One region of the Streptomyces sp. NPDC032745 genome, then DNA from elsewhere that is predicted to be linked to it. Evidence: predicted binding sites of a transcription regulator. Region 1 holds the regulator's gene; the other holds the start of a gene.
What was found. The regulator HrcA, encoded in region 1, represses chaperone genes, less so after heat shock. The targets are predictions, from matches to a motif close to TTNGCACTCNGNNNNNCNGAGTGCNAA.
Positions count from the first base shown of each region.

Region 2: the regulator HrcA is predicted to act here: its motif matches at 1,579-1,605, upstream of groES (co-chaperone GroES).

Region 1 covers NZ_JBVING010000004.1:156,856-161,368, reverse strand. Annotated here, with positions in the region: gene hemW (radical SAM family heme chaperone HemW) at 1-255, shown strand, start outside; gene ACZ5WG_RS12015 (Uma2 family endonuclease) at 356-910, shown strand; gene ACZ5WG_RS12010 (DUF3097 domain-containing protein) at 917-1,717, opposite strand; gene ACZ5WG_RS12005 (MBL fold metallo-hydrolase) at 1,746-2,471, opposite strand; gene hrcA (heat-inducible transcriptional repressor HrcA) at 2,621-3,637, shown strand; gene dnaJ (molecular chaperone DnaJ) at 3,638-4,513, shown strand, end outside.
Region 2 covers NZ_JBVING010000010.1:67,798-72,310, reverse strand. Annotated here, with positions in the region: gene ACZ5WG_RS25065 (sensor histidine kinase) at 1-197, opposite strand, end outside; gene ACZ5WG_RS25060 (response regulator transcription factor) at 322-1,002, opposite strand; gene ACZ5WG_RS25055 (DUF6234 family protein) at 1,029-1,457, opposite strand; gene groES (co-chaperone GroES) at 1,751-2,059, shown strand; gene groL (chaperonin GroEL) at 2,183-3,814, shown strand; gene ACZ5WG_RS25040 (ester cyclase) at 3,928-4,513, opposite strand, start outside.

The DNA.
Region 1 (4,513 bases):
GCGGAGGGCCGCTCCCCGGGCGCGGGCCGCGAGCTCCTCTCCGAGGAGGACCGCCGGGTGGAGCGGATCCTGCTGGAGCTCCGCCTGGTGGACGGCGTCCCGCTGTCCCTGCTGGCCCCGGCCGGCCTCGCGGCCTCCCGCCGCGCCCTGTCCGACGGCCTCCTGGAGGCCGCCCCGTACGAGGCGGGCCGCGCCGTCCTGACCCTGCGCGGGCGGCTGCTGGCCGACGCGGTGGTCCGGGACCTGGTGGACTGACCACTCGGAGGCGTGAATCGATGCGGATACGGGCAGGGGCGGCCTAGCCTGTTCGTAGCCTTCTGTCGCATACCCGGCGACAGAAGTGGAGGGCACGGAGATGACCGCTGTGGACGATCGCCGGATGACCGAGTACTTCGAGAGCTTCGAGGCTCCCGAGGGGGTCAAGGTCGAGCTCCTCAGGGAGGAAATCGTGATGACGGCGGGGCCGGACCTGGTCCACAACCTGATCGTCATGTTCGTTCAGCGGCAGATCCCCGTGGGGCGCTGGTATCCGCTCCAGACGCAGGACGTGGACATTCCGGCGGAGTCGTCCGAGCCGCAGCCGGACCTCGTGGTCCTGCCGGCCGACGCGGCGCCCGAGTCGGGTCGTCTGCTGCCCGCCCAAACCCTGGCGATGGTGGTCGAGGTCGTCTCCAAGACCAGCAAGCTGCGTGACTACGTGACGAAGCGCTCGATCTACGCGGCGGGCGGCATCCCCACGTATCTGATCATCGATCCCTTCCAGGCCAAGTGCGTGGTACTCACCGAACCTTTCGGCGCTGGAGAAGAGGCCGACTACCGGACCGAGCGGACCAGCAAGTTCGGTGAGCCGCTGCCGCTCGACGTCCTCGGCGTCACGATCGACACCACGGAGTTCGGCACCCTGCCGTAGCTCGGGTCAGGGCGCCGTGACGAAGTCGATGAGTTCCTCCACGCGGCCCAGCAGGACCGGCTCCAGGTCCTTGTAGGACGTCACGCGGGACAGGATGTGCTGCCAGGCGGCCCCGGTGTTCTCCGGCCAGCCCAGCGCCCTGCAGACGCCCGTCTTCCAGTCCTGGCCCGGCGGGATCACCGGCCAGGCGGCGATGCCCAGCGCGGACGGCTTCACCGCCTGCCAGACGTCCACGTACGGGTGGCCGACGATCAGGACGTCCGACGAGGTCACCGACGCCGCGATGCGGGACTCCTTCGAGCCCGGGACCAGGTGGTCCACCAGGACGCCGAGGCGGGCGTCGGCCGTCGGGGCGAAGTCCGCGACCACCGCCGGGAGGTCGTCGATGCCCTCCAGGTACTCCACCACCACGCCCTCGATCCGCAGGTCGTCGCCCCAGACCCGCTCCACCAGCTCCGCGTCGTGCCGGCCCTCGACGTAGATCCGCCCGGCGCGCGCCACGCGGGCGCGCGCCCCCGGGACGGCGAGGGACCCCGAGGCCGTGCGCAAGGGCGCCGAAGGGGCCCTTGCGGGGCGGGTCAGGGTCACCACGGCGCCCTCCAGCAGGAACCCCCGCGGCTCCAGCGGGAACACCCGCCGCTTGCCGAAGCGGTCCTCCAGGGTCACCGTGCCCGCCTCGCAGGCCACCACCGCTCCGCAGAAGTCCGTACCGGCCACCTCGACCACCAGGTCCGGCTCGGCCGCCACCTCCGGTACGGCCTTGGGGCGCTTCCACTGCGGGGTCAGGTCGGGGGAGTACTCACGCATCCGGCCGACACTAGGAGAGGCGCGCCGATCACGCCTCCGACACGCCGAAACGGGCGGCCAGTGTGGCTCGTTGCGCACGCACGAAGCCCGCATCGACCACCGCTCCGTGACCCGGCACGTACAGTGCGTCGTCCCCGCCCAGCGACAGCAGCCGGTCCAGCGCGGCCGGCCACTGCGCCGGCACCGCGTCGCTGCCCGCCTGCGGCTCGCCCGACTCCTCGACGAGGTCCCCGCAGAACACCGTCTCGCGCTCGCCCGGAACGAACACCGCCAGGTCGTACCGGGTGTGCCCGGGCCCGACGTTGGCCAGCAGCACCTGCACCCCGCCCAGCTCCAGCGTCCATTCGCCCGACACGGAATGCCCCGGCACCACCAGCAGGTCCACCGCCTCGGCGGCCTCGGCCTCCGCGAGACCCTGCAGGACCGCACTGACGCGCAGCTCCTCCCGGCCCGTCGACAGCTCCGCGTCCAGCCCGACCGCCCCGTACACCTCGGCCCCGGCGAACGCCGCCACGCCCAGTACGTGATCGAAATGACCGTGCGTGAATGCGATATGCGTCACGCGCCGGCCGGTCAGCCGCTCCGCCTCGGCCCGCAGCTGCGTGCCTTCGCGTACGCACGAACCCGGGTCGATCAGGAGCACCGACTCGTCCCCCACCACCAGTCCCACGGTGCAGTCCCACACCGGGAGCCGTCGCCGTCCGGTCCGCCCGGTCAGCCGCTCCCAGCCCGCCTCTTCCCAACGCACGTCCATGCCGCGACGCTACCCTGGCGGGCCTCCCTTGCCAGGGTCTTACTACCCGGCCGTACACTGAGCGGGGGATCTCTGGCACTCGAACGATCAGAGTGCCAGTCGACAAGCAACGACCAAGACAACGGACCAGAACTGGAGGTGTGCGCGCGATGCTCAGCGAACGCAGACTCGAAGTGCTGCGCGCCATCGTCCAGGACTACGTCGGGACGGAGGAGCCGGTCGGCTCCAAGGCGCTCACCGAGCGGCACCGCCTCGGCGTCTCGCCCGCCACCGTGCGCAACGACATGGCCGTGCTGGAGGAGGAGGGCTACATCGCGCAGCCCCACACCAGCGCCGGCCGGATCCCCACGGACAAGGGCTACCGGCTCTTCGTCGACAAGCTGGCGGGGGTCAAGCCGCTGTCGACGCCCGAGCGCCGGGCCATCCAGAACTTCCTCGACGGGGCCGTCGACCTCGACGACGTGGTCGGCCGTACGGTGCGGCTGCTCGCGCAGCTCACCCGGCAGGTCGCCGTCGTCCAGTACCCGAGCCTGACCCGGTCCACGGTCCGGCACGTCGAACTGCTGTCGCTCGCTCCGGCCCGGCTCATGCTCGTGCTGATCACCGATACAGGACGGGTCGAGCAGCGGCTCGTCGACTGCCAGACGCCGTTCGGCGAGACCTCGCTCGCCGATCTGCGGGCGCGGCTCAACAGCCGGGTCGTCGGCCGCCGGTTCACGGACGTGCCGCAGCTCGTGCAGGACCTGCCGGAGTCGTTCGACCCGGATGACCGCAGCACGGTGTCGACCGTGCTCGCGACCCTGCTGGAGACGCTGGTAGAGGAGGCCGAGGAGCGGCTGATGATCGGCGGAACCGCCAATCTCACGCGCTTCGGACACGATTTTCCCCTGACGATCAGGCCGGTGCTCGAGGCGCTGGAGGAGCAGGTCGTGCTCCTCAAGCTGCTCGGCGAGGCCAACGAGTCGGGAATGGCCGTACGGATCGGGCATGAGAATGCCTACGAGGGACTGAACTCCACGTCCGTCGTCTCGGTCGGCTACGGTTCGGGCGGCGAAACTGTCGCCAAACTCGGCGTGGTCGGACCGACCCGCATGGACTACCCCGGAACGATGGGAGCGGTACGCGCAGTGGCACGTTACGTCGGACAGATCCTGGCGGAGTCGTAAGTGGCCACGGACTACTACGCCGTTCTCGGCGTGCGCCGCGACGCATCGCAGGACGAGATCAAGAAGGCCTTCCGCCGCCTCGCGCGCGAACTCCACCCGGACGTGAATCCGGATCCGAAGACGCAGGAGCGCTTCAAGGAGATCAACGCGGCCTACGAGGTGCTCTCGGACCCGCAGAAGAAGCAGGTCTACGACCTCGGCGGCGACCCGCTGTCCTCCTCGGGCGGTGGCGGCGCGGGCGGCTTCGGCGCGGGTGGCTTCGGCAACTTCTCCGACATCATGGACGCCTTCTTCGGCCAGGCCTCGCAGCGCGGACCGCGCTCGCGGACCCGCCGCGGCCAGGACGCCATGATCCGCCTCGACCTGGAGCTGGACGAGGCCGCCTTCGGCACGACCAAGGACATCCAGGTCGACACGGCCGTCGTCTGCACCACCTGCTCCGGCGAGGGAGCCGCCCCCGGCACCTCGGCGCAGACGTGTGACATGTGCCGTGGCCGCGGTGAGGTGTCGCAGGTCACCCGGTCCTTCCTGGGCCAGGTCATGACCTCGCGCCCCTGCCCGCAGTGCCAGGGCTTCGGCACCGTGGTTCCGACCCCGTGCCCCGAGTGCGCGGGCGACGGCCGGGTCCGCTCCCGCCGCAGCCTCACGGTCAAGATCCCTGCCGGTGTCGAGAACGGCACCCGGATCCAGCTCGCGGGCGAGGGCGAGGTCGGCCCCGGCGGCGGCCCCGCCGGCGACCTGTACGTGGAGATCCACGAGCTGTCGCACCCGACCTTCCAGCGGCGCGGGGACGACCTGCACTGCACGGTGACCATCCCCATGACGGCCGCGGCCCTCGGCACCAAGTGCCCGCTGGAGACGCTGGACGGCCTGGAG
Region 2 (4,513 bases), on a different contig from region 1:
ACCAGGTCCACCCCGCTCTCCGGCGCGGGCAGCCGGCCGCCGGGCGGGAGGGCGCGGCCGTCGAGCTGGGCGGCGACCTTGCGGGCGGCCAGCTCGGTGCGGTTGGTGGTGTTGTCGAGGAGGTTGGTCCGCAGCAGCGCGTACAGCCACAGCCCGCCGACGCCCAGGACCGCGGTCATCGCGAGGGCGGCGGCCACGGCGGCGCGGCGCCGGAGCGGCCCGGCGCCGGTCCTGCGGACCGGGCCGGACCCATCGCCACGGCACGGGCCCTCTCCTCGGCCTTGCGACCGGTCCGATCCGGCCGTTTTCGACCGGCCGGTCCTAGCCACCGTCCGGGGCCATCCGGTAGCCGGTGCCGTGGACGGTGCGGATCGAGCGGCGGCCGAAAGGGGCGTCGACCTTCTTGCGCAGCGAGGAGACGTACACCTCGACGATGTTGGGGTCGATGCCGTGGGGGACGTCCCAGACCTCGTCGAGGATGTCCTGTTTGGCGACGGCCCGGCCGGGGCGCTCCATCAGGCAGGCGAGCACGCCGAGCTCGCGCGCGGTGAGCTCGATGTCGTGGGTGCCGCGGCGGCAGCGGCGGTCCTGCGGGTCCAGGACCAGGTCGCCGGCCCGCAGCACGGCGGGCTCGGGGGCGGCGGCGCGGCGGGCGAGGGCGCGCAGCCGGGCGCCGAGCACGACGAAGGAGAAGGGCTTGGTGAGGTAGTCGTCGGCGCCCGCGTCCAGGCCCTCGGCCTCGTCGTGCTCGCCGTCCTTGGCGGTCAGGATCAGGACGGGCGTGGGGTCGCCGTGGGCGCGCATCCGGGCGCAGATCCCGGCGCCGCCGAGGCCGGGGAGCATCAGGTCCAGCAGGACGGCGTCGTACGGGCCGCCGGTGAGGGCCAGTTCGAGGCCGCGGTGGCCGTCGTGGGCGACCTCGACGCGGTGGCCGTCGGCGGACAGGCCCTGGCGGAGGGACTCGGCCAGGTTCTCTTCGTCTTCCACCACGAGGATGCGCACGGCTCAACTGTCACATACCGGCCACATCACCCGGCCGGGCACTCGTGGTTGTCGCCGCCGCTGAAGCACTGCCCGTACGTGCCGTTGTACGGGGACGAGGGCGCGGGCGGATCCGGCCGCAGCTCGGCGCGGCCCTGGTAGGCCAGGGCGGCGGCGCCCACGAGCACGGCCGCGCACACCAGTGCCTGGACGCATCCGGTGACGGGCGCGCTGCGGCGGAAGGCGCGGCCCGAGACGACCCCGATGGCCAGCGCGGCCAGGATGAGTCCGCCCAGCAGCAGGGTCAGGACCGTACGGCCGTCGCCGCCGGTGCCCTCGGCGTCCCAGGCGGCCATCATCGCCACGTAGAGGCCGACGGTGAGGACGAAGGCCTCCAGTACGGTCAGCAGCAGGGCCGTGGCGATGTCCGCGCCCCAGTCGGATCCGGTGCGCCTGCCGTGTGCGGGTGTCGTCATGGCCGCAGTGTCGCCCCGGGGGCGCCGCCCGCACCTGAGTACGGGTACTCATGCCCGGGCCCTGCGTCTCGCGGCGCGCCGCCGCGGCCCGGCCGGACGGTGACGCCGCGCGGAGGCTGAATTGGCACTCCGCTTGACCGAGTGCTAATCGCCGGAATAGTCTCGCACCTGGCACTCGCCACCGGTGAGTGCCAACACAGCGACGGGCAGGTCCGGCACCCGCGACGACGGATCCACCTGGTCGCCACCTAGACAGTTAGCCCCGTGAGATCTCCGAAGGGGGAGGTCGGATCGTGACGACCACCAGCTCCAAGGTTGCCATCAAGCCGCTCGAGGACCGCATCGTGGTCCAGCCGCTCGACGCCGAGCAGACCACGGCTTCCGGCCTGGTCATCCCGGACACCGCGAAGGAGAAGCCCCAGGAGGGCGTCGTCCTCGCCGTGGGCCCGGGTCGCTTCGAGGACGGCCAGCGTCTCCCGCTGGACGTCAGCGTCGGCGACATCGTGCTGTACAGCAAGTACGGCGGCACCGAAGTGAAGTACAGCGGCGAGGAGTACCTCGTCCTCTCGGCTCGCGACGTGCTCGCGATCATCGAGAAGTAAGACGCACCGGTATTTCGCTTCACCTGTATTGCTGAGCTGCGCCCCTGGTCACCCCGCTGATTGCCGGGCGGCAAGGGGCGCAGTTCGTTAAACCCGAGTTTTCGAGAGGGCTGAACCGCTCCCATGGCGAAGATCCTGAAGTTCGACGAGGACGCCCGTCGCGCCCTCGAGCGCGGCGTCAACAAGCTTGCCGACACGGTCAAGGTGACGATCGGCCCCAAGGGCCGCAACGTCGTCATCGACAAGAAGTTCGGCGCCCCCACCATCACCAACGACGGTGTCACCATCGCCCGCGAGGTCGAGCTGGACGACCCGTACGAGAACCTGGGCGCGCAGCTCGTGAAGGAGGTGGCGACCAAGACCAACGACATCGCGGGTGACGGCACCACCACCGCCACCGTGCTGGCCCAGGCGCTGGTCCGCGAGGGTCTGCGCAACGTCGCCGCGGGTGCCTCCCCGGCCGCCCTGAAGAAGGGCATCGACGCCGCGGTCAAGGCCGTGTCCGAGGAGCTCCTCGCGACCGCCCGCCCGATCGAGGACAAGTCCGACATCGCCGCCGTGGCCGCGCTCTCCGCGCAGGACCAGCAGGTCGGCGAGCTCATCGCCGAGGCGATGGACAAGGTCGGCAAGGACGGTGTCATCACCGTCGAGGAGTCCAACGCCTTCGGCCTGGAGCTGGAGTTCACCGAGGGCATGGCCTTCGACAAGGGCTACCTCTCGCCGTACATGGTCACCGACCAGGAGCGTATGGAGGCCGTCCTCGACGACCCGTACATCCTGATCAACCAGGGCAAGATCTCCTCCATCCAGGACCTCCTGCCGCTGCTCGAGAAGGTCATCCAGGCCGGCGCCTCGAAGCCGCTGCTGATCATCGCCGAGGACGTCGAGGGCGAGGCGCTCTCCACCCTCGTCGTCAACAAGATCCGCGGCACCTTCAACGCGGTCGCCGTCAAGGCCCCCGGCTTCGGCGACCGCCGCAAGGCGATGCTCCAGGACATGGCCACCCTCACCGGTGCCACCGTCATCGCCGAGGAGGTCGGCCTCAAGCTCGACCAGGCCGGTCTGGACGTACTGGGCTCCGCCCGCCGCGTGACCATCTCCAAGGACGACACCACCATCGTCGACGGTGGCGGCAGCCACGACGAGGTCCTCGGCCGCGTCAACCAGATCAAGGCCGAGATCGAGTCGACCGACTCGGACTGGGACCGCGAGAAGCTGCAGGAGCGCCTGGCGAAGCTCGCCGGCGGCGTCTGCGTCATCAAGGTCGGCGCCGCCACCGAGGTGGAGCTCAAGGAGAAGAAGCACCGCCTCGAGGACGCCATCTCGGCGACCCGCGCCGCGGTCGAGGAGGGCATCGTCTCCGGCGGTGGCTCCGCGCTCGTCCACGCCGTGAAGGTGCTGGAAGGCAACCTGGGCCTGTCCGGCGACGAGGCCACCGGTGTCGCGGTCGTGCGCCGCGCCGCCGTCGAGCCGCTGCGCTGGATCGCCGAGAACGCCGGCCTCGAGGGCTACGTCATCACCTCGAAGGTCGCCGAGCTCGACAAGGGCCAGGGCTTCAACGCCGCCACCGGCGAGTACGGCGACCTGGTCAAGGCCGGTGTCATCGACCCGGTCAAGGTCACCCGCTCCGCGCTGGAGAACGCCGCTTCCATCGCCTCCCTGCTGCTCACGACCGAAACCCTGGTCGTCGAGAAGCCGGCCGAGGAAGAGGGCGACGCCCACGGTCACGGCCACGGTCACGGCCACAGCCACTGACCCGCCGAGTAGCTGAACAGGCCCCGGCCGCCATCGTCAACGCGGTGGTGACCGGGGCCTTTTCCCTGCTCAGGGCCTTCCCTTGAGCAGGGTCTTCCCCGTGCCGGGGAGCACTACATCGCGCCGAGTTCCTTCATCAGGCGCATGGCGTCGTAGTGCCACCAGCCTTCCTTGATCTTCCCGTCCTCGCAGCGGAAGACCGTCGTGCCGGTCATCGTGCAGGTCTTGCCGGTCGGGGCGATCCCCATGAACTCGCCCTTGTGCTTGCCGGTCCAGGTCCACAGGGTGGTGATGTAGTCGTCCTGCGCCATCTGGGCGTCCCGCGTGAAGGTGAAGTCGAAGGCGCTGCGCCACATCTGCACGTCCTCGCGCATGCCTTCGGGGCCCATCTTGTCCGTGGGGTTGGAGATGTCGTGGTCGCGGTAGTCCGACGCGAAGATCTCGTCGGCGGCGGACATGTCGCCCTTCATCGCCAGCTCGTCGAACATGCGGTTCGCGAGCAGCGTGTTGAGGTGCTCGTCGCGGATGACGTCCAGGTTGGTGAACCGGGGCATCCCGTCGCAGAGGGCCACCATCTCCTGGAACATCTTGTCCGTCTCCGGGAGATGAGAGTTCTTCATGGCGTCTTCGTACGACGGGAATTCGACGACGTCGACGAAGTGCCGTTCGGATTCGCGGTCCCTGCCCACCATGGTGTGG